Regions from separate parts of the Clostridium sp. Marseille-QA1073 genome, predicted to be linked through region 1. Evidence: predicted binding sites of a transcription regulator. Region 1 holds the regulator's gene; each other region holds the start of a gene.
The links. Region 1 encodes LexA, which represses DNA repair genes until DNA is damaged. Its sites were predicted from a motif close to CNAACANNTGTTNG; they were not measured.
Positions count from the first base shown of each region.

Region 2: the regulator LexA is predicted to act here: its motif matches at 5,995-6,008, upstream of ACY1IQ_RS11250 (Y-family DNA polymerase).
Region 3: the regulator LexA is predicted to act here: its motif matches at 5,580-5,593, upstream of recA (recombinase RecA).

Region 1 is NZ_JBSVQM010000006.1:79,385-87,389, forward strand. It holds gene ACY1IQ_RS07245 (ABC-F family ATP-binding cassette domain-containing protein) at 1-1,194, opposite strand, end outside; gene ACY1IQ_RS07250 (DEAD/DEAH box helicase) at 1,368-2,642, opposite strand; gene lexA (transcriptional repressor LexA) at 3,181-3,789, shown strand; gene ACY1IQ_RS07260 (methionine gamma-lyase family protein) at 3,817-5,100, opposite strand; gene hfq (RNA chaperone Hfq) at 5,320-5,568, opposite strand; gene miaA (tRNA (adenosine(37)-N6)-dimethylallyltransferase MiaA) at 5,648-6,592, opposite strand; gene mutL (DNA mismatch repair endonuclease MutL) at 6,610-8,005, opposite strand, start outside.
Region 2 is NZ_JBSVQM010000010.1:129,123-137,127, forward strand. It holds gene ACY1IQ_RS11225 (biotin--[acetyl-CoA-carboxylase] ligase) at 1-617, opposite strand, end outside; gene ACY1IQ_RS11230 (HDIG domain-containing metalloprotein) at 644-1,276, opposite strand; gene ACY1IQ_RS11235 (xanthine phosphoribosyltransferase) at 1,587-2,162, opposite strand; purine riboswitch at 2,277-2,378, opposite strand; gene ACY1IQ_RS11240 (YjiH family protein) at 2,672-4,027, opposite strand; gene ACY1IQ_RS11245 (hypothetical protein) at 4,420-4,677, opposite strand; gene ACY1IQ_RS11250 (Y-family DNA polymerase) at 4,690-5,952, opposite strand; gene ACY1IQ_RS11255 (MIP/aquaporin family protein) at 6,176-6,880, opposite strand; gene glpK (glycerol kinase GlpK) at 6,912-8,005, opposite strand, start outside.
Region 3 is NZ_JBSVQM010000003.1:139,682-147,686, reverse strand. It holds gene dapG (aspartate kinase) at 1-311, shown strand, start outside; gene ACY1IQ_RS03930 (ClpP family protease) at 375-1,094, shown strand; gene ACY1IQ_RS03925 (FtsK/SpoIIIE family DNA translocase) at 1,180-3,507, shown strand; gene rimO (30S ribosomal protein S12 methylthiotransferase RimO) at 3,547-4,872, shown strand; gene pgsA (CDP-diacylglycerol--glycerol-3-phosphate 3-phosphatidyltransferase) at 4,924-5,466, shown strand; gene recA (recombinase RecA) at 5,631-6,665, shown strand; gene rny (ribonuclease Y) at 7,156-8,005, shown strand, end outside.

The DNA.
Region 1 (8,005 bases):
ATTACAATCATTAAAGTATTCAGAGTTATCTTGTGGAAAATAAGCTTGAGATGTAGTAATACCCCACTTAAATTCTCCACTATCTGCTTCCATTTCTCCCATAAGTATTTTAAATAGTGTAGTTTTAGCTATACCATCTCCTAAAAATGATATCTTATCACCTTTATTAACCATAAAGCTAACATTATCTAAAACTTTAACTCCATCTATAGTTTTACTTAAATTTTTAACTTCTAATAAATCATTTCCTGCTTCTCTTTCTGGCTTAAATCCAACAAAAGGATATCTTCTTGAAGATGGGCTAATATCTTCAAGTGTAAGTTTATCTAATTGTTTCTTTCTACTTGTAGCTTGCTTAGCCTTTGAAGCATTGGAACTAAATCTAGCAATGAAAGCTTGAAGCTCCTTAATTTTTTCTTCTTTCTTTTTATTTTGGTCTTTAGACATTTGAAGAGCCAATTGGCTTGATTCATACCAAAAGTCATAATTTCCTACATAAAGCTGAATCTTTGCAAAATCTATATCAGCCATATGAGTACAAACTTTATTTAAAAAATGCCTATCGTGAGAAACAACTATAACTGTTCCTTCAAAATCAAGAAGAAAATTTTCAAGCCATTTAATAGATTTTACATCTAAATGGTTAGTAGGTTCGTCCATTAATAGTATATCTGGCTTTCCAAAAAGAGTTTGTGCTAATAGCACTTTAACTTTTTCTGATCCATTTAAGTCTTTCATTAATTTATAATGTAATTCTTCATTTACTCCTAATCCATTTAACAGTGTAGCTGCTTCACTTTCTGCTTCCCAGCCATTAAGTTCTGCAAATTCGCATTCAAGTTCTGAAGCTCTTATACCATCTTCATCAGAAAAATCTTCTTTAGCATATAATGCGTCTTTTTCTTCCATAATTTTAATTAATCTTTGATGACCCATAATAACAGTTTTTAAAACTTCTACTTCATCATAAGCAAAGTGGTCCTGCTTTAATACTGCTAGTCTTTGTCCTGGGGTTATTGAAACTTCTCCTGTATTAGCTTCTAGTTCTCCAGATAATATTTTCAAAAATGTAGATTTACCTGCACCATTAGCACCTATAACTCCATAACAATTTCCTTCAGTAAATTTTATATTAACATCTTCAAACAGCTTACGTGCACCGTATCTTAAGCTAACATTAGTTGCTTGTATCATATGTTATTACCTCCAACTTTATTATTCTTTTTATTACATTGATAATTATAAATTTATTTAAAATAATTAATTTTTTTACTTTCTTTGATTTATGTATAAATAACCTTTATAAAACGCAAGTCCTATTATATCATATAATAGGACTTTAACCTAATAAATTTCAGTATATATTATTATTTAAATTTTTTCTCAGAAGTTTTCTTGTTTTTTGATTCTTTATATGTTTTTTCTTTACTATTTTTATTATTCTTAAATTTAGTTTTTGGCTTAGACGTTATATCTTTATCTTTCTTTATAGACTGCTTTTCTTTAGGATTAATAATTTTACCATAATATATATCTTTTAAATCAATATTAATTTTAAATTTCTTTTTGTATTGAGAAATGATACTTTCTTCTCTTTCTGTTACTATTGATATAGCTACGCCTCTTTCATTGCCTCTTCCACATCTTCCTACCCTATGTATATAATCCATTGGATTCTCCGGTAAATCTAAGTTTATAACATGGGTGACACCTTTAATATCAAGTCCTCGAGAAGCCAAATCAGAAGAAACTAATATATTAGACTTACCATTAATAAAAGCATCCATAGCTTTTTTTCTATCACTTTTAAAAGATGTACCATGAATTGATTCAGCTTTTAGTTTATGATATCTAAGCTTCTCTGCCATTATTTCAATCTCATCACTTTTATTGATAAATACTATTGCTTTTCTAGGATTTAAAGCTGCTACCAGTTTTCTTACCATAATGATTTTATCTCTTCTATCGCAAACAAAATATATATGATCAATATTTTTATTTACGATATTTTCAGCTTCGCTTTTTATAATAATTGGTTCTTTCATCATTTCCTTTGAAAAATTAATAACCTCTTCTGTTAAAGTTGCTGAAAAACATAAAATTTGTCTTTCTCTTAAAGTAGTCTTTATTACAGCTTTTATATTTTCTATGTTGTTTATATCTAATAGTTTATCGCATTCATCTATAATTATAGTTTTTATTGTGTGACCAGAAATCTTCTTCATTTTTATTAATTCTAATATTCTTCCAGCAGACCCAACAATTATATGAGGTTTTTCTTTTAACTTTTCTGCCTGGCGCTTAATATTTACATTTCCAATTATAACTGAAGAAGTTATATTGTGATTGCTATTTTTAGACAAAGTATCTACTACTTTATGTACTTGCACTGCTAGCTCGTGGGTAGGAGTTAATATTATAGCTTGATTCTCTCTTTTTGAAGTATCGACTTTTTGAAAAAGAGGTAGCAGATAAGCTAAAGTTTTTCCACTACCAGTTTCTGACTGTGCAACTACGTCTTTATTGTCAGATATGTATGGTATAGATTTCTGTTGTATTTTCGTTGGTATCTTTATTTCTTGTGCCTCTAAACTCTTAATTATATTTTCACTTATATTTAAATCACTAAAACTATTTATCATCTTTCTCTCTCCTTAAGCTTTTCTATAAGGCATCTGAAAGAAAATAATAGATCAAAGATGTTAGTATATTTTAAGCATATGAAATAAAATAGCTAGTTAAAGATGGGTCATATATTTTGCATCCGACAAGAAGACAGGTTTTCATCATAGCTTAACTATCATGAAGTTCTGACAACGCAGTATGATACAAAACAGATAAGCATACTGACTAGTTATTTTTTGAATATGCTTCAATCAGACAAGGCGTTAGGTTCTGCTCATAGCGGCGCTATGGGCGGGTTCTGACGACGTAGTATGATGGAAAATAGGCTAATATACTGGTCTATTATTTTTTGAAGATGCCTGACTTTGTAAACTACATAAGTATACAGGAAAAAATGTTAAATTGAAATAATTTTTAATTTCAACTTTATAATTAGTATTATTAAAATTTATTTATTTATTATAGTCGCACTGTAATTACATGTCCTCTATAGAACATAAGTTTGATATTTAAAATCTCTTATGATATAATTTCTCTAAGAAATGAGGTGGTTCTATGGCTGATATTAAGAATAATAAACAAATTGAAATATATGAATTTTTAAAAGAACAAATATCCACAAAAGGTTATCCGCCTTCTGTTAGAGAAATATGTGAAGCAGTAAATTTAAAATCAACCTCTACGGTTCATGGTCATCTATCTCGTCTTGAAAAAAAAGGACTTATAAGACGTGATCCTACCAAACCTAGAGCAATAGAGCTTTTATTAGACTCTCCAATAAAAAAAGAGTTAATAGATATTCCTATAGTAGGTAAAATAACTGCTGGGGAGCCTATACTTGCTCATGAAAGTATTGAAGATACATTTTCTATACCAATAAATTTTATAAAAAATAGAAATGACCTTTTTATATTAAAAGTTTCTGGAGAAAGCATGATTGAAGCTGGAATATTTGATGGTGATTTAGCAATTATAGAAAAAACTTCTGTAGCTAATAATGGCGAAATTGTAGTAGCTCTTATCGAAAATGAGGCTACAATTAAAACTTTTTATAAAGAAGATGGCTATATAAGACTTCAACCAGAAAATGCTTCAATGAATCCAATTTTAGTAAAAGACTGCACTATTCTTGGAAAACTTGCAGGGCTATATAGAAAATATTAATAAAGCGTGACAAAATGTCACGCTTTATTACGCAAATATTTTTCCTAATGCAATCAATATTCCTGTTTTGGCGTGGTCAAAAGTCAATCCACCTTGAAGATATGCTATAAATGGATCTCTAATTGGAGCATCAGCAGATAATTCTATTGAAGAACCTTGAATAAAGGCACCTGCTGCCATTATAACTTGATCACTATATCCCGGCATATCCCACGGCTCACACTCTACAAAAGAATCTATTGGTGAACCTGCTTGAATTCCTTTGCAGAATTTTATTAATTTTTCTTTATCATTAAACTTAATTGCCTGAATTATATCGCTTCTTTCATCATTATACTTTGGAAGAACCTCAAAACCTGCTAATTCCATAATTCTAGCACAAAATATTGCTCCTTTAACAGCTTCAATAGCAATATGAGGGGCTAAAAATAATCCTTGAAATAGTGTTCTCATAACTCCAAAAGTAGAACCACATTCTCCACCTATTCCTGGTATAGTTAACCTATATGCTGCTTGATTTACGTACTCTTCTTTCCCAGCTATATATCCTCCAGTTGGAGCTATACCTCCACCAATATTTTTAATGAGTGAACCTGCTACTAAGTCTGCACCTACGTCTGTAGGTTCGATGATTTGTATAAATTCACCATAACAATTATCCACAAAACATATTATATCTTTATTTATTTCCTTAACTGCTTTAATTATCGGTCTTATATCTTCTACTAATAAAGAATTTCTCCAGCCATAACCTGTAGATCTTTGAATATGTACTAATTTTACAGTGTTATCTTCTCTTAATATAGATTTCATAGCTTCTATATCAACTTTTTTATTTTCCCCTAAATCTATTTGTTTATAATTTACACCATACTCTTTTAATGAACCTATATTTTCTTCTTTACTAATTCCAATTATGCTATGAAGAGTGTCATAAGGTGCTCCACAAACACTAACCATTGTATCACCAGGTCTCAAATTTCCAAATAAGGCTGCACCAATAGCATGGGTACCATTAACAAAATGAGGTCTAACTAAAGCAGCTTCAGTATTAAATACTTTAGCATAAACTTTATCTAATGCCTCTCTTCCTATATCTCCATATCCATACCCAGAAGAATTAGTAAAATGCATATCACTTATTCTTTCCTCTTGAAGTGCATTTAAAACTTTGAGCTGATTATATTCTCTTATTTCATCTAATTTTTCAAATTGTGGTTTTACATCTTCTAATGCATTTTCATAAAGCTCTAAGAGCGTAGAATTTATATTATATTTTTTCATTAGAAACTCTTTAGTTATATCTATCATAATTTATATCTCCTTATACAAAAACTACCTTCATAATACTAACATAGTAAATAATAATAATCAAATCTCAATAACTTGTTTAAATAAGAGTTTTATAAATTAGCTCATATTCAAAAATAGTTATTATAACGTTAAATATACAATATCTTGGTTAATTATTTTTTATACGCCTAAAATAAAATATACCTAGATTTTTTAATCTAAGTATATTTTATGTATTTAATCTTCATTGGAATTTTCATTTGAATTGTTGAATAAAATTGGTTTTAGAGGAGTAATTGTTGATATAGCGTGTTTATAAATTAACATTTGTTTTCCATCAGAATATAAAATAACTGTAAAGCTATCAAAACCAGTAACATTACCCTTTATTTGAAATCCATTTGTTAAATGTATTGTAACTGGTACTTTGTTTTTTCTAGCACCATTCAAAAATATATCTTGTAAATTATTTGTAGATTTACTCATTAAAAACACCTCCGTAAATATTAATTAACTTATTCTATGAATAATTATAAAATCCTTTTATTTGGAAAATTATTTAGTTTTAATTATTCATTAATATTTTTCTTTTAAAATCTTCTTCGATAAATTTAGTAACTTCATCATCATCATTAAACGTATCTTTGTCTACCCAAACTACTCTAGGATCTTTTCTAAACCATGTAAGCTGTCTCTTAGCATAATTTCTACTAAATTGTTTAATCATATCAATAGATTTTTCTAAAGATATCTCACCTTTTAAGTGATATAGTAGTTCTTTATACCCTATTCCTTTCATAGATTGCATATCTTCAGTATACCCTTTATTTTTTAATGCAATTACTTCTTCCAATAGTCCTTTTTCCATCATTATATCTACTCTTTTGTTAATTCGTTCATAAAGCTTTTCTCTATTCATTGTTAACACATAGTAATATACATTATAAGGTATATCATAAATATTTTGTTCAGCTAAATACTCACTCATAGTCTTACCTGTAGTCTTATATATTTCTAATGCTCTAATCACTCGTTTTAAATCATTGGGATAAAGCTTTTGAAAACTATCTTCATCTATTTCTTTAAGCATATTATGAACATAATCCTTGCCATTTTGCTCTGCTAGACTGCTTAAATACTCTCTATACTTTTCATCCTTACTGGTATCACCAAAACTATAATTGTAAATAAGGGAGTTAATATAAAGTCCTGTACCTCCTACCACCATAGGTAGCTTACTTTTATCATAAATTTTGTGGATAGCTTCCTCAGCGTATTCTTTAAATTGAGCTACACTAAATTCTTCACTTGGATTAATAATATCCACTAAATAATGCTCTATTCCCTTCATTTCCTCTTTAGTTATCTTAGCAGATCCAATATCCATTTCTTTATATATTTGCATTGAATCACAAGAAATTATCTCACCATTTAGTTTTTTTGCCAGCTTAATGGATATTTCAGTTTTTCCCACTGCAGTTGGTCCTGCAAGAATAAACAAATCCTTCATAAAATCTCACCTAAACTCTATTGTATTCTTTTAAATCTTTTTTCTAGTTCATTTAATGTTATTTTAATCATAGTAGGTCTCCCATGAGGACAAGTAAATGGTTCTTCAATATAACGCAAATCTTCCATTAACTTCTCCATCTCCATTATTGATAACTTATCATTAGCTTTTACTGCTGCTCTACAGGCAAGAGAGGCTATTTTATTATACTTAACTTCTGTAGTTTCTCCACTGCCTAGTTTTTTTAAATTATCTAATATTTCGTAAAATAGAGATTTTACATCAGGCTTACCTAAAAACATAGGTACTTCTCTTATACTTATAGTATTATCGCCAAAATCTTCAATTTTGAACCCAGCATTTTCAAAAGCCTCTACATTTTCACTATAATAAGGAAAATCCTCATAAGTTAGTTCAATAACTATTGGAGTTAATAAAATTTGAGAAACTACTTCTAAATTTTTTATTGATTTCCTATATTTTTCGAAAAGATATTTTTCATGAGCAGCATGCTGATCAATTAATATTAACTCATTATTACTCTCACCTATTATATAAGTATTATTAAACTGTCCAATAATATTTATATGTCCAAACTTAGGTTGTAAGTTTAAGTTTTCTATAGAGCTTTTTTCTATATTATTTGTTTTTAAAGTTTTAGTACTTATAGTTTCATTTTCAAATTTTTCTTCAGCTTTTTTTACTACTTCTTCTTTTCTTTCAAAGTTATTTATTAAATCTACATTTTTTAATGGTTTTAAATCTATAGGTATGGATTGAAATTCAATATCCTTATTTGATATTTTTCTTTCAAAAATACTGTCATTAAAGGCTTCTTGTTCATATTTAGGCTGTATATAATTATTATCTACATTTTCCTCTTCCTTTACAACTAAAACATCTTCTTCAATACTAAAAGAATACTGCATATATTCCCTTAATGCACTATGAACTCCATCAAATACTAGCTTAAATATAGATCTATCATCAAAGAATTTAATCTCTGCTTTAGTAGGATGGACATTAGGATCAATGAATTCAGGAAAAATATCTAAGAATAATACAAAGAAAGGAAATTTATTTATTGTTAAGAAAGATTTAAAGGCATTCTCTACTGCTGCAGTTATTGTACTATTTTTTATAAGTCTCTTATTTACAAATATAGATTGCCTATTTCTACTTCCTCTACTTATCTCAGCATTTCCTATAAAACCATGAACAGAAACTATATCATTATGCTTTTCAAAAGGAATTATATTTTCCTTTACTTCTTTTCCATATAATACTCTAATGGTCTCTACTATATCTTCTGTACCATAAGTATTTATAGTTACCTTACCTTTGTTAATTAGTTTAAAGGATATATCATGGTTTCCTAAGGCTAGTCTCAGCACTAAATCAGAAATTAATGAA
Region 2 (8,005 bases), on a different contig from region 1:
ATACCCATAACAATATAATTGAGTTTATCCATCTCTCCACTCATTTCCGTTAGAATTCCACAAAGTTTTTTATTGTTTAATACTATATCGTTAGGCCATTTAATTTTAGAATCTATTTCAATTTCTTCTAAAGCTTTATGAACCGCTGCTGCACCTATTAATGTAACTCTTGAGGCCATCATAGGACTTATATTAGGTTTTAGTATAATACTCATCCATATTCCTGAGCTTTTAGGTGATATCCAACTTCTTCCCAGTCTTCCCCTACCACTGGTCTGCTCTTCACTTACAATAACTGTACCTTCTTCTATATCTTCTATAGCTAAAGACTTTGCTACTTTATTAGTTGAGTCAATAGTATTATAATGAAGAATATTTCTTCCTATATATTTAGTTTGTAGATATTCTTCTACTTCTTCATATCTTAATATGTCTGGTGAACTAACAAGCTTATATCCTTTTTTAGATATAGAAGTAATTTCATATCCCTCTTCCTTTAAAGAATTCATATATTTCCAAATAGCTGCCCTTGTAATTCCGAAATCTTTACTTAAATTTTCTCCAGAGATAAATTGATTTTTATTCTCTTTCAATATTTTTAAAATCTTATTTTTCACCTATACTGACTTCCCTTCTAAAAACTCTAACTATGTTCTAACTTGTACTTTTTACTTAACTCTAAAAACATTTTAACATTATTTTCTTCTTTTTCAATGAGTTCCTTACTATTATTACCTCTACCTAATCTGTCACTTATACCTAAAAGTCCAAGTTCATCTATTGATGCCTCTTTCACCATATTTTCCAAATCACTAAAAGGCAAGTTTTTAACTACAAATAATATATGCATATGATATCTTACTAATATTTTTACTTTTTTTATGAAATCTTTATCTTCACTAAAACAGTTCAAAAATTCCTCACACATTTTAGCACCTACCTTATCATGATCGTAGGATGTGATTCTTCCTTTTCTTATTTTAGTAGTAGGAGCTTTTCCTATATCATGAAGTAGTGCAGCCCACATAAATACCCTTTTATCTTCACTTTTATTTCTTCTTTTTGCAGCTTCATCTATAACAAGCATAGTATGATTCCACACTGTTCCTTCAGGATGATGTTCTTTAGATTGTTCTGTATGTATCAAATCACTTAACATATTAAAAGGATACTCTTTAGGAAATAAATTATTATTAACTAAATCATTAAAGTAACTAGATGGTTTTTCATCTTCTAATAGATGCTTTTCAAAATTTATAAAAAAATCTCTATTCATAATTATTCTCTCCTTATTTAAAATAGTCTTCTATTAGTATTTCCCTCTATTTTTTTATTTTATTATTTTAAGTGTATTAAATAAGATAACTAATTAAAATCCTTTTGATATTTTTAATATTTTATTAAAGCTATTTAATTTAACTATAATTATGGATTTTCCATTGTAAATTGGACATAACTGATGATATAGTGTAACACATTTTGTCATGTATTAATATAATAGTAATGTAAGTGCATACCTATAAAAATTCTCCTTATAATTAAAAGCTATGATGACTTCCATCTAAGTCACTCATAGCTTCCTTTTATTATTCATAAAATATTATTGTATTGTTTTCAAAACCTTTTATTCTTGCTAATGATTCTACCTGTATTCCAAGATTTTCTACCTTTTTTCTTCCTTCTTGAAATGATTTCTCAATAGCAATACCAACACCAGCTACTTCTCCCTTTCCTTGTTTTACTATATTAACAAGTCCTAAAACTGCTTGTCCATTAGCTAAAAAATCATCTATTATTAAAATTTTATCTCCTTCGTTTATAAATTTCTTAGTAACTCTTACCTTATATGATTTTTTCTTTGTGAAAGAATAAACTTCACTTTCATATGTATCCATATCCATATTCACAGCTTCATGTTTTTTTGCAAAAACTACAGGACAATTATTAAAATATTGTGCTACTATGCAGGCTATTCCTATTCCTGATGCCTCTACAGTTAGTATTTTATTTATTTCTTTATTTTTAAATCTTTTTTGAAATTCTTTTCCCATTTCATTAAATAATTCTATATCGATTTGATGGTTTAAAAAATTGTCAACCTTTATTACATCTTTTCCAATAAGATTTCCTGCAGATAAAATTTTATCTTTTAATAATTTCATATATCATTCTCCTTTAACAAAAAATAACCCCTTATTTTCATAGGGGTTATTTTTATAATCTCTAAATTTAAAAATTATAAAACAAATTGAAATTATAAATATTATATCTATAATTTCAATTTTATTAAAACCCATAGTCTGGTAATTTAAGGTTACCAAGTAGAAACATTTAATCCCTATCATTAAACTTATATGAGCTACTAATATTTTTACTTAGTCTATAAATATTATAGTTAATATATCACAGTTATTTCTAAAGTCAATAGTTATTTTAAAATTTATAAAGTTTTTCAAATACTATAACTATAGTTTTATTTTATTTTTTAATATTAAAAAATAAATTCTGCACTTAAGTATTTTAAATCTTTGAAATATAAAATAACTAATAATAAATAAATAGACCCCACTAATAGTTGTACTATCAATGAAGTCTAACAGGAAAGTATAAAAAAATAATCTTACATCCTTACTAATTATTTCTTAATTCTTTATATAAGGTATAATAACTTCTAGAAAATTATATGTGCTACTAAAACCACTATAGGCAAAGTTATTAAAGTACGTTCAATAAATATTATAAATAAATCTTTCATTGAAACTGGAATTTTTGAACCTATTAATAGTCCTCCAACCTCTGACATATATATAAGCTGAGTTACAGAAACAGCAGCTATAACAAATCTGGTTAGCTCACTTTCAATGGTACTTCCTATAATTGATGGTAAAAACATATCTGCAAAGCCGACTATAAAGGTTTGGGAAGCTACCAATGCTTCAGGAACTTGTAATAATTTAAGTAATGGATAAAATGGCATTCCTAAAAATTTAAATACAGGTGTGAACTCAGCTACAATTAATGCCAATGTTCCAATTGCCATAACAATTGGAATAACTCCTAGCCACATATCTAAAACATTTTTTATACCTTCTAATAAGAACTCTTTAATACTTGTATTCTTTTCTGCTCTTTCAAGAGCTTGATGAAATCCCCACTTTGTTCTAGTAAACCCCTCTGGAATTACTTCTCCAGCATCTTTAGGTTCAACATAATAGGTATCCTCTTTTCTTGATAGAGGTGGTATTCTTGGAGATATAATTGCTGCAATAACTCCAGCTAAGCAAATTGTTAAATAATATGGAACAAAATATTGCTCTAGCTGTACTGTTTGAAGTACAACAAGGCTAAAGGTAATTGAAACTGCTGAGAAGGTAGTACCTATTACTGCTGCTTCACGTTTTGTATAATATCCCTCTTCATATTGTTTACTTGTTAATAAAACTCCTATTGTTCCATCGCCAAGCCAAGAAGTGATACAATCTATTGAAGACCTACCTGGTAATTTAAATACAGGTCTCATAACTTTAGTTAATAATACTCCAAAGAACTCTAATAATCCAAAGTTTAAAAGCAGTGGCAAAAGTATACCTGCAAAAAGAAAAACTGCAAATAAAACTGGTAATAAACTTGTTAAAAGCATTCCTCCTGTAGCATCTGACCATATCCATTCAGGTCCTACTTGAAATAATGCTAAGATTACAAATATCATACCAATGACTCTTGCACATAACCACAACGGAGTTATATTAAATAACGAGTTTAAATATTTATTCTCTATTACAAATCTAGGCTTTACTATTTTAGTAATTATGGTACATATAGTGCTTATACATATTATTGTGGCTGTAATTGCTGGTAAACTTTCTTCTAAGATATTAATTATCGAATTAGATAGTAGTGCAACTGAAATTGTTATCTCGCCATTAAAAGGAATTGGTATCATAAATAATACTACACCTATTAATGAAGGAATAATAAATCGTAATACCCTTGATGTTGTTTGAGGCTTTTCCTTTAAATTAATCATATCTTCCTCCTTATTTTCCAAAATATTCAATCTCTTTATATAATGGTAATACATAAATTACCAACAACCAACCCTTATTCTTTAATTTATTTTTTATGTTTCTATGAATTAATCTGCAAAAGTTTATGAAGTTGTTACATTTGATGAATTTTATTATTAAAACAACTGTAATATTATGCAAACTTATCTGATAATTATTCATAACATATAAATAATATGATATAACTATAAATTAAGGGCATACTACCCAAAGCACACCCTACTTAAACCTGCAGTTAAAATAATATCCATATCATCTCTTTTATTTCATAATAATAGTAATCTACTATAAAATAAAAAATTTATATAAATATATTCTTTTCTCTATCAACTTATTATTTACAGTTATGTAATTATATTTTAAATAATATCCACTTACAACTGTTTAGCTCATATTTAATTTCATAAATCTTTTCCTTATTATTAATAATACTTTGGCATCTAAATATCATCATTAAATTTCCTGCTAGTTTCTCTTTTTCTCTGCATATAACTTTATTTATTTTTACTACTTCTGTAGTTTCATGGACAATTCTAAATTTTACAGGATGTATTTCGCCGTCACTATCAAACCATGCAACCATATCAATAGGTTGTGCTACCACCTTCATCTAAAACACTCCTTATAAATTATTTTTTGAAGATGCCTTAAATAGTTCTTCCTCTGTTCCTCCACTTATAGATTTAATACCAGAATGTAAAAAAGATGACTTCATTATTGACTTATTTCCATATTTATCTCTTATACTATCTATAGTTTTCTCTAATACAATATATTTTTCATCCTCTTTTTTATCAAATAAGGAAAGTTGTACACCAAAGTTTTCACTAACTATCGAAGTGTTCACTGCTAAAAGTCTAATAGATTCACCATGCCAAAGTTCATCAAAAAGCTTACAACTTATCTTGTAAATTTCATTAGTGCTATTAATAGGGTTTATAATTTTTTTCTGTTTTGAGTAATTTATAAATTCACTGTTTCTTATGGATATAGAAATCACATTACAATAATTGTTACTTTTTCTTAATCGCATACCTAAAGTTTCACATAGTGATAATAAAACTCTATGAGCGGTTTCTCTATCTTCTACATCAAAAGGAATAGTAGTGGAGTTTCCCATATTTTTATTTTTATATTTTTTATTAGCATCAATTACCGAAAAATCAATTCCATTAGCATAATTATGAATCATGTTGCCATAACTTTTAAAGAAATATTTTAATTTTTCTATATCATATTTTGCTAAATCACCTATAGTGTTTATATTAATTTTTTTTAATTTTGGTAGTGTTGCCTTTCCTACCATAAATAAATTTTCTATAGGTAAATTCCACATTTTACTTTCTATCTCTTCTTTAAAAAGAGTATGAACCCTATCAGGCTTTTTTAAATCTGATGCCATCTTTGCTAAAAGTTTGTTAGAAGATATGCCTATATTCACCGTAAATCCCAATTTTTCTTTTATTCTATCTTTAATTTGATATGCTAGTTTTATATAGTCTTCTCTAGTATATTTCTTATTAGTAACTTCTAAAAAACATTCATCTATAGAATATTGTTCCAATAGCGGACTGTACTCTAAAAGTATCTCTATCATAGCCTTGCTACATTTATTATATAATTCAAAATCTCCATGAACTACCTTTAAATTAGGGCATTTCTGGAAAGCAGAATATAAACTTTCTCCAGTTATAATATTATATTTCTTTGCAGGTATAGATTTCGCTAATACTATACCATGGCGTGATTTTTCATCTCCACCTATCACTGATGGTATTTTTCTTAAATCTATTTTATCCCCTCTTTGAAGTCTATAAACTGCTGTCCATGATAAATATGCAGAATTAACATCTATATGAAAAATACACTTATTATAACTCTCCATCTTTAATACCTCTCTCAATATTCATATAATTTTAATTATATAAGAACGTACGTTCTATGTAAAGCTAAAATTCCAATTATGGTAATTAATTTTACTAAAGATATTAAAAATTTAATAAACTCTTCAAAACTATTAAATAATTAATAAGTTCTAAAAACTTTTTCATACAAAAAGTTTAAAATATAAAGGAGTTAGAACTTCTCTAACTCCTTTGTATCTTAAATTAAAAAATTCCGTTGAATACCAATGCTGCTGCAATTCCTCCTAGTATTGGTGCTACAATTGGTATCCAAGCATATCCCCAATCTGAATCTCCTTTACCCTTAATTGGTAAAATTGCATGAGCTATTCTGGGTCCTAAATCCCTAGCAGGATTTATAGCATAACCAGTAGTTCCCCCTAAAGTTATTCCTATTACCCAGATTATCAATCCTACTACTAATGGTGAGATCCCATCTACCATCTTTGTATTTGCAATTCCCAATATAGCAAATACAAGAACGAAAGTCCCTATAAATTCACAAATAAAATTATTTACTGTATCTTTTATTGCTGGAGCAGTACAAAATACGCCTCTCTTAGTATCTTTATCATCAGTAGCATCAAAATGATTTTTATAATAAATATAAACTAAACATGCCCCAAGGAAAGCTCCTAACATTTGACATAAGATAAATAGAGGAACATCTGCCCAAGGAAATTTTCCTATTGCAGCTAAACCTAAAGTTACTGCTGGATTAAAATGCGCTCCTGATATAGGTCCAAATATAAACACTGGAATTGTTACTGCTAAAGCCCATCCAGTAGCTATTACTATCCAGCCTGAACCATTAGCTTTAGATTTATCTAAACATACATTTGCAACTACTCCATCTCCTAGAAGGATTAAAAGCATTGTTCCCAATAATTCTGCTAAATAAATTGACATAATATATCCTCCTTAAATTAGATATCTTCTTTTATCGTACCAATGATCTATTAACTGCTTCATGCCAACCTTCTAAGAGTTTTTCTCGTTTTTCATCTTCCATATTAGGCTCAAATCCCTTTGAAATAGCCCAATTTTCACAAATTTCTTCTTTATTCTTCCAATAACCTACTGCCAAACCAGCTAAATAAGCAGCTCCTAAAGCAGTAGTTTCTATTACTTCTGGTCTATCAACTTGTACTCCTAATATATCCGCTTGGAATTGCATTAGGAAATTATTTGCACAAGCTCCTCCATCTACTTTTAATGCCTTTAATGTTATTCCTGAATCCTCTTCCATTGCTTTTAATACATCATAAGTCTGATAAGCTAGAGATTCTAAAGTAGCTCTTATTATATGTTCTTTTTTTGCTCCTCTAGTAAGTCCCACAATGGTTCCTCTAGCATATTGGTCCCAATAAGGAGCTCCAAGCCCTACAAATGCTGGTACCATATAAACTCCATTAGTATCCTCTACTGCTGTAGCATACTCTTCAGAATCTTCCGCTTTTTTTATCATTCTTAGCTCATCTCTTAGCCATTGAATAGCTGCTCCTGCTATAAATATACTTCCTTCTAAAGCATATTCTATCTTACCATCTACGCCCCAAGCTATAGTAGTTAAAAGTCCTTTCTTAGAATTAACAGCCTTTTCTCCCGTATTCATAAGCATAAAACAACCTGTTCCGTAGGTGTTCTTTGCAGTTCCTGGTTGGTGACAACATTGGCCAAATAAGGCAGCTTGCTGATCTCCCGCAACTCCTGCTATAGGAGTTTTAGCTCCTAATAGTGAATGATCAGTATAACCATAAACATAGCTAGAAGGCTTAACTTCTGGCAGCATTGATTTTGGTATATTTAAAATACTTAAAATTTCTTCATCCCATTTTAGTTCATGAATATTGAATATAAGAGTTCTAGATGCATTAGTATAATCCGTAACATGAACTTTTCCCTTAGTTAAATTCCATATAAGCCAAGTATCTATAGTACCAAATAAAAGATTACCTTTTTCTGCTTCTTCTCTTGCTCCTTCTACATTATCTAGTATCCATTTAATTTTTGTTCCTGAAAAATAGGCATCTA
Region 3 (8,005 bases), on a different contig from region 1:
TTGATCTTATCAATGTTTTTCCTAAACAAAAAATATTTACTATAGCATTAAGTGATTTAGATAAATTTAAAGAAATTACAAATGAAATAAATCTACAATGCTCATATATTGAAAATTGTAGTAAAATTGCTATTATAGGTTCTAAGATGAGAGGTATGCCAGGAGTTATGGCTAGAATTTTAAAAACATTGACAAAGGAAAAAATAGAAGTACTACAAACAGCGGATTCTCATATGACTATATGGTGTTTAGTAGAAGCTCCATATACAGAATTGGCTATTAATGTGCTTCATAAAGAGTTTAATTTATAATAATTAAGTATATGATTTCCTCTAAATGTACAAAATAGAAATGTATATTTAGGAGGAATGATTATGACAGATAAAAATACTGAAAAGAAAATAAAAAGTGAAGAGATAACTAAAAATGAAGAAGAATCAAAACCTAATGAAGGAGTTCAAAATATTAAGGAGTTAGGAGTACTTAATGTGGCTAGTGGCGATGATAGTATACAAATACTACCTATAATAGGGCAAATAGAGGGTCATAGTATGGCATCACCTCAAACAAAAGTAACTAAATATGAACATGTTATACCTCAATTAGTAGCAATGGAAAGAGATGAAAAAGTTAAGGGTATACTTGTAATATTAAATACTGTTGGAGGAGATGTAGAAGCAGGACTGGCAATTGCGGAAATGATAAATAGTTTATCGAAGCCAACGGTATCTTTAGTTATTGGCGGAGGGCATTCTATCGGAGTTCCGCTAGCAACTTCCTCAAGCTATTCATTTATTTCACCTAGTGCTACTATGATTGTTCACCCTATAAGAATGAATGGGTTAGTAATAGGGGTTCCTCAAACTTTTGACTATTTTAGAAAAATGCAAGAACGAATTATTGAATTTATAACAAGGACTTCTAAAATAGATGCAAATGAATTGAGAAATATGATGTCTGAAACTGACGAATTATTAAATGATATGGGAACTATATTAATAGGTAAGCAAGCAGTTGAATGCGGAATTATTGATGAAGTTGGAGGAATATCTCAAGCGTTGCACAAATTAAATGAACTTATTGATAAAAAATAGGTCGATTTTGACCTATTTTTTATTGGATTTATTTAAAAGGAAATATTATGATATTTGTAGAAATAGTTAATTTGGAGGTGATACGGTGGCTAAAAATAACGTTGATAAAGAAAAGAGTAAAAAATCTCAAAAAAGAAGTGGGGCCAAAGATAATGGAAAGACTGATAAGAGATATACTAATGAAAAAAGCCACTCGGAAGTTTCGGGAATTATACTTATAACTATAGGCATATTAATGTTACTTAGCTTAGGTTCTACTGTATTTTCAAATCAATCATCATTATCTGGTATGATAGGATTATTTATTTATAAATTATTTGTAGGATTAATAGGCTTAGGTGCATATGTAATGCCTGCCTTTTGTATATTTATAGGAGCTAGCTATATAATTAAAAGTGGTAATATTGCTTTTACTAAGAGATTTTATGGAATAGTTTTATTCATTATTAATAGTTTATTACTTATACAAATGGCTGTTTTATCTAATTATTATGTAAAAGATAATATTATGGCAGGAGTAGAAAAAATCTATAATTCTGGTAGCATATTTCATAGTGGAATTATAGGATATTTTTTATCAGTTCCACTATATAAGCTTTTTGGAAAACTAGGTAGTTACATAATTTTTATTGCAGTATATATAATATCTATAACTTTAATCAAGGACATAACTATTAAAGATATGATTTCAGAAATCATAAATAAGAAAGATAGTTCAAAGAAAAATAAGTTAAAAAATGACGGAAAAATACTTGTGAATGAAGAGTTAAAAGAAAACATCATTGAAGAAAGTTCCATATCAAAAGTTGATACAAACCATAAAATAAAAATTATAGATTTCTTAAAATCTACAGAGATAGATGATAATAGTAAAAGTGAAAAAAATTCTATACAAAATAATATTAAAGAAGAAAAATCTTCTATTAATGATAAAGCTTTTACTAATGAATTAGAGGAAGAAATTAATATTAATACTTTAAATAGTACTAAAAACTTTGAATATAAATTTCCTGATGTGGATTTACTTTATAAAAATGAACATAATCAACTTAAAAAAGGAGATAAAAAGGATTTATTAAATAGCGCAAGTAAGTTACAAGAAACTCTTTTAAGCTTTGGAGTAGAGGCAAAGGTTATACAAGTTACAAAAGGTCCATCTGTAACTAGATTTGAACTTCAACCTAGTGCTGGAGTGAAAGTAAGTAAAATTGTTAATTTATCTGATGATATAGCTTTAAATTTAGCATCCTCAGGAGTTAGAATAGAAGCACCTATTCCGGGTAAAGCAGCAGTAGGAATAGAGGTACCTAATAGAGAATTAACACCAGTATATTTAAGAGAAGTTATTGAATCAGAAGAGTTTATAAGTTCTAATAAAAATTTAGCCTTTTGCCTAGGTAAGGATATAGGTGGACATTCTATTGTTTCTGACTTAACAAAAATGCCTCATATGCTAGTAGCAGGGGCAACAGGATCAGGTAAAAGTGTGTGTATAAATACCTTACTCATGAGTTTACTATATAAGTATTCTCCAGATGAGGTTAAATTATTACTTATAGATCCTAAAGTTGTTGAGCTTAATATTTACAATGGAATACCACATTTATTAATCCCTGTAGTAACCGATCCTAAAAAAGCAGCTAGTGCATTAAGTTGGGCGGTAAATGAGATGACTAGAAGATATAAGATATTTGCAGATAATAACGTAAGAAATATTGAAGGTTATAATGAAATGGCAAACAAGGGTATTCTTGAAGAAAAGTTACCTTGGATAGTAATTATAATTGATGAGCTCGCAGATCTTATGATGGTTTGCCCTAATGATGTCGAGGATTATATAGGAAGATTAGCACAGATGGCTAGAGCAGCAGGTATGCATTTAGTTATAGCTACTCAAAGACCATCTGTAGATGTAATTACTGGAGTTATTAAAGCAAATATACCTTCAAGAATTTCTTTTGCTGTATCAAGTCAAATAGACTCGAGAACTATACTTGATTCGTCAGGGGCAGAAAAATTACTTGGTAAAGGAGACATGCTATTTTATCCTGTAGGAGAAGCAAAGCCTGTTAGGATACAGGGAGCCTTTGTATCTGAGGAAGAAGTAGAGAGAGTGGTAACATTTATTAAAAATCAAGTAGAAGAACATCAATATGAAGATCACATTATTGAAGAAATAGAAGAAGGGGCTAGGCCTAAAAGTGATGATTGTGATGAGCTTTTAAATGAGGCTATAAAAATAGTTATAGATACAGAACAGGCATCTACCTCTCTATTGCAGAGAAGATTAAAAATAGGATATAATAGAGCAGCGAGAATAATAGAACAGATGGAGGAAAGAGGTATTATTTCTGGAAGAAATGGAAGTAAGCCAAGACAAGTTCTTTTAAGTAAAGAAGAATATGAAGAGTGATAACCTTATACTATAAAGAAAAATATAGGAGGAAAACTAGTGGATAAATTGAAAGTTGGAGTAGTAAACTTAGGTTGTGATAAGAATAGAATTGACTCGGAAATTATTATAGGAAATATAAAAGAAAAATTTGAAGTTATAAATGAACCTAATAATGCAGATATTATAATAATAAATACTTGTGGATTCATTGAGAGTTCTAAGCAAGAATCTATAGATACTATACTTGAAATGGCAAGATATAAAGAAGAACATAATTGTAAAGTGCTTATAGCTACAGGATGTTTAACTCAAAGATATGGAAGTGAACTTTTAAAACTTATACCTGAGCTTGATATAATATTAGGGGTAAATGATTATGATAAATTAAATGACAGTATAGAAGATGTATTAAAAAATAATAAAAAAATAGCCTATACTAGTTATAGTGATTCTAATATTAATATTGGGAAAAGAGTGGTTACAACTGGAGGAACTACCGCTTATATAAGAATATCTGAAGGGTGTAATAACAAATGTGCTTATTGTGCTATACCTAGTATAAGAGGTAAGTATAGAAGTAGGACTATAGAAGATATTCTAAAAGAAGCTAAAGAACTTGCTATAAATGGTTATAAAGAGTTAATTTTAGTTGCACAAGATACTACAAGTTATGGTATAGATATATATGGTGAAAAGAAACTACACACATTATTAAATGAGCTATCTAAAATTAAAAGTATTAAATGGATTCGTATATTATATTGTTATGCTGAAGAATTGACAGATGAAATAATAGATGAAATAGCAAGTAATGATAAAGTTTGTAAATATATTGATATACCTATACAACATATAAGTGATAAAATATTAAAAAATATGAGAAGAAAAGGACGAAATAAAACTATAACTGACAATATAAATAAATTAAGAGCTAAGGTCTCTAACGTGGTTTTAAGAACATCTCTTATAGTAGGATTTCCAGGAGAAGGCGAAGAAGACTTTGAAGAGCTTAAAGATTTTGTTAAGGAAATCAAATTTGATAAACTAGGAGTATTTACTTACTCCCAGGAAGAGGGAACTGCTGCAGCTGATATGGATGAACAAATTGATGATGAAATAAAAGAAATGAGATATCATGAGCTTATGGCTCTTCAACAACAGATTTCTAAGGAGTTAAATAAAAATAAAGTGGGCAGAATATACACTGTATTAATAGAAAATAAAGAAGATAAAATGTATATTGGAAGAAGTTATGAAATGGCTCCTGAAATAGATGGTGAAATTTTTATTGAAAATGATAATAATATAAAGATAGGTCAATTTATTGACGTAAAGATTATAAGGGCATTAGAATATGATTTAATAGGAGTTGTTCTACAGTAAAAATATTCATATTTATTCTATAAAATTTTGTTTAAATAGGAGTTGTGTCATATGAATCTTGCAAATAAACTTACAGTGATAAGAATATTATTGGTTCCTGTATTCTTAGTGTTTATAGCATTAAATACTTCTTTAGGAACAATTTTGGCTACCATAGTCTTTGTAGTAGCATCATTAACAGATAAGCTTGATGGATACATAGCTAGAAGCAGAAATCAAGTAACGACCTTTGGAAAGTTTATGGATCCTTTAGCAGACAAGTTATTAGTAACTTCTGCACTGGTTTCTTTAGTTGAGTTACAAGTAATACCAGGGTGGGTAGCTATGATAATAATTGCAAGAGAATTTGCTGTATCTGGTCTTAGAACATTAGCTGCATCAGAAGGTATAGTAATTGCAGCTAGCAACTGGGGAAAGGCTAAAACTGTAATACAAATAGTAGCAATAATAGCAGGATTGGTAACATTAAGCTATGATATTTGGATTATTAGAATAATAACAATGATATCAATGGCGTTAGCTGTTATAATAACTATAGTATCTGGTATAGATTATTTCTACAAAAATGCAAATGTAATTAAAATGGATAAATGATTAAAAACATTTAAAATGGCAATTATAAAAAGGGAGTTCCTGCTTGTAGAGTAGGAACTTCTTATTATATTCTTTTAGTTGACCTATTAAATAATATATTGTATAATATATACAGAACAAATGTTCGTCAAGTGAAAGGATGGTGAACCCTTAAGGGGAGATATATGAATAGTGAAAAGTTAAAAGCCTTAGAAGCAGCTATGGGACAGATAGAAAAACAATTTGGTAAAGGTTCAGTAATGAAGCTTGGAGAAAACAGTGTACTTAATTTAGATTCAATATCTACAGGATGTCTAGGACTAGATATAGGACTAGGAATAGGTGGAGTACCTAGAGGAAGAATTGTAGAGATATTCGGACCAGAGTCTTCTGGTAAAACAACAGTAGCACTACATGTTGTTGCAGAAGCTCAAAAAGCTGGAGGTGTAGCAGCTTTTATAGATGCAGAACATGCATTAGATCCAGTATATGCTAAGGCCTTAGGTGTTGACATAGATAATTTAATAGTTTCCCAACCTGATACTGGAGAGCAAGGTCTTGAGATAACAGAGGCGTTAGTACGTTCAGGTGCAGTAGATGTTGTAGTTGTAGACTCAGTTGCAGCTCTTGTACCAAAAGCAGAAATTGAAGGAGAAATGGGAGACTCTCACGTTGGACTTCAAGCTAGGCTTATGTCACAAGCACTTAGAAAATTAGCAGGATCAATAAATAAATCAAAATGTGTTACTATATTTATAAATCAGCTTAGAGAAAAAGTTGGAGTAATGTTTGGAAATCCTGAGACTACTCCAGGTGGAAGAGCACTTAAATTTTATGCATCAGTTAGAATGGATGTAAGAAAAGTTGATACTATTAAACAAGGTGATGAATTTTTAGGAAATAGAACGAGAGTTAAAATAACTAAAAATAAAGTTGCACCTCCATTTAAACAAGCAGAATTTGATATCATGTATGGCGAAGGAATCTCAAGAGAAGGAGACGTTTTAGATATAGCAGTTAAGGAGGAAATAGTTCAAAAGAGTGGTGCATGGTTCTCTTATGGTGATACAAGATTAGGTCAAGGTAGAGAAAATGCTAAGAATTATTTCAAAGAAAATCCTGAATTAAGATTAGAAATAGAAAATAGAATAAGAGAAAAGTATAACTTACCTTTATATAAGGAAGAAGTTTTAGTAGAAGAAAAAGGTAATGAAAAGTAGCAGGTATTTCTTGCTACTTTTGTTTTTTTATTTTTATAATAATATTATATTAAAAATTAATGTATGGTAAAATAATAGTGAATTTTTGATACAATGTATAATTTTTTTAAAGCTAATATTTTTGTATAAAAATGTTATATAATTATATTAAAAGATAGTAGAAATAGATGGTTAATAACAATGAAGAGATATTTATAGATACATAACAAATAAATTCAATTATTTGGAAATTTTTCTTTTATCTTTCAATAATTTTGAATATATATATGAATAATTGGATATAATTTTAATATTATAAAAAAGTATATATTTTACCTGTTTGTAGCATACCAAGCAACTTGACATTATATAGAAAGTAATATAAAATAAATACAAATACTGGTTTAGCATAATGTAATTGCTACCAATTGAATAAAATATGACACCTTTTCTAGCTTTCATTTTCAATCCAAATAGATATTAAAATGAGCAAAGGAGGTGTTAACATACAATGGATACAAGAATGTTATTAGGGATAGGTATTGTATTAATTGTTATTTTCATTGGAATTTTTGTTGTTGTTTATACTAGAAAAAATATATCACAGGCTAATATTGCAAAGTCAGAAGAAGAATCTAAAAAAATTATAGAAGAAGCTAAAAAAGATGCTGAATCTAAAAAGAAAGAAGCTATACTTGAGGCTAAAGAGGAAGTTCATAGACTGAGAACTGACCTTGAAAAAGAGTCTAGAGAGAGAAGAAATGAAATTCAGAGGCTTGAAAGAAGAACAATTCAAAGAGAAGAATCTTTAGATAAAAAGAGTGCAGTATTAGAGAAAAAAGAAGAAAATCTAAATAAAAAACAACAAGAAGTTGAAATATTAGAATCAAGTATACAAGATTTGTATACTAAACAAAGAGAAGAATTAGAGAGAGTATCAGGTCTTACATCTGATGAAGCAAAGCAGATTTTACTAGACGAAGTAAGAAAAGAAATTAAGCATGAAGCAGCAGTTATGATTAAAGAAGTTGAACAAAAGGCTAAAGAAGAGGCTGATAAAAAAGCCAGAGAAATCATAACATATGCTATTCAAAGATGTGCTGCAGATCATGTTGCAGAGTCTACTGTACACGTAGTTTCTCTTCCAAATGATGAAATGAAAGGAAGAATAATAGGTAGAGAGGGTAGAAATATTAGAGCCCTTGAAACTCTTACAGGAGTAGATTTAATTATTGATGATACTCCAGAAGCAGTAATTCTTTCAGGATTTGATCCAATAAGAAGAGAAGTTGCAAGAATAGCTTTAGAAAAGCTTATAGTAGATGGAAGAATACATCCAGCAAGAATTGAAGAAATGGTAG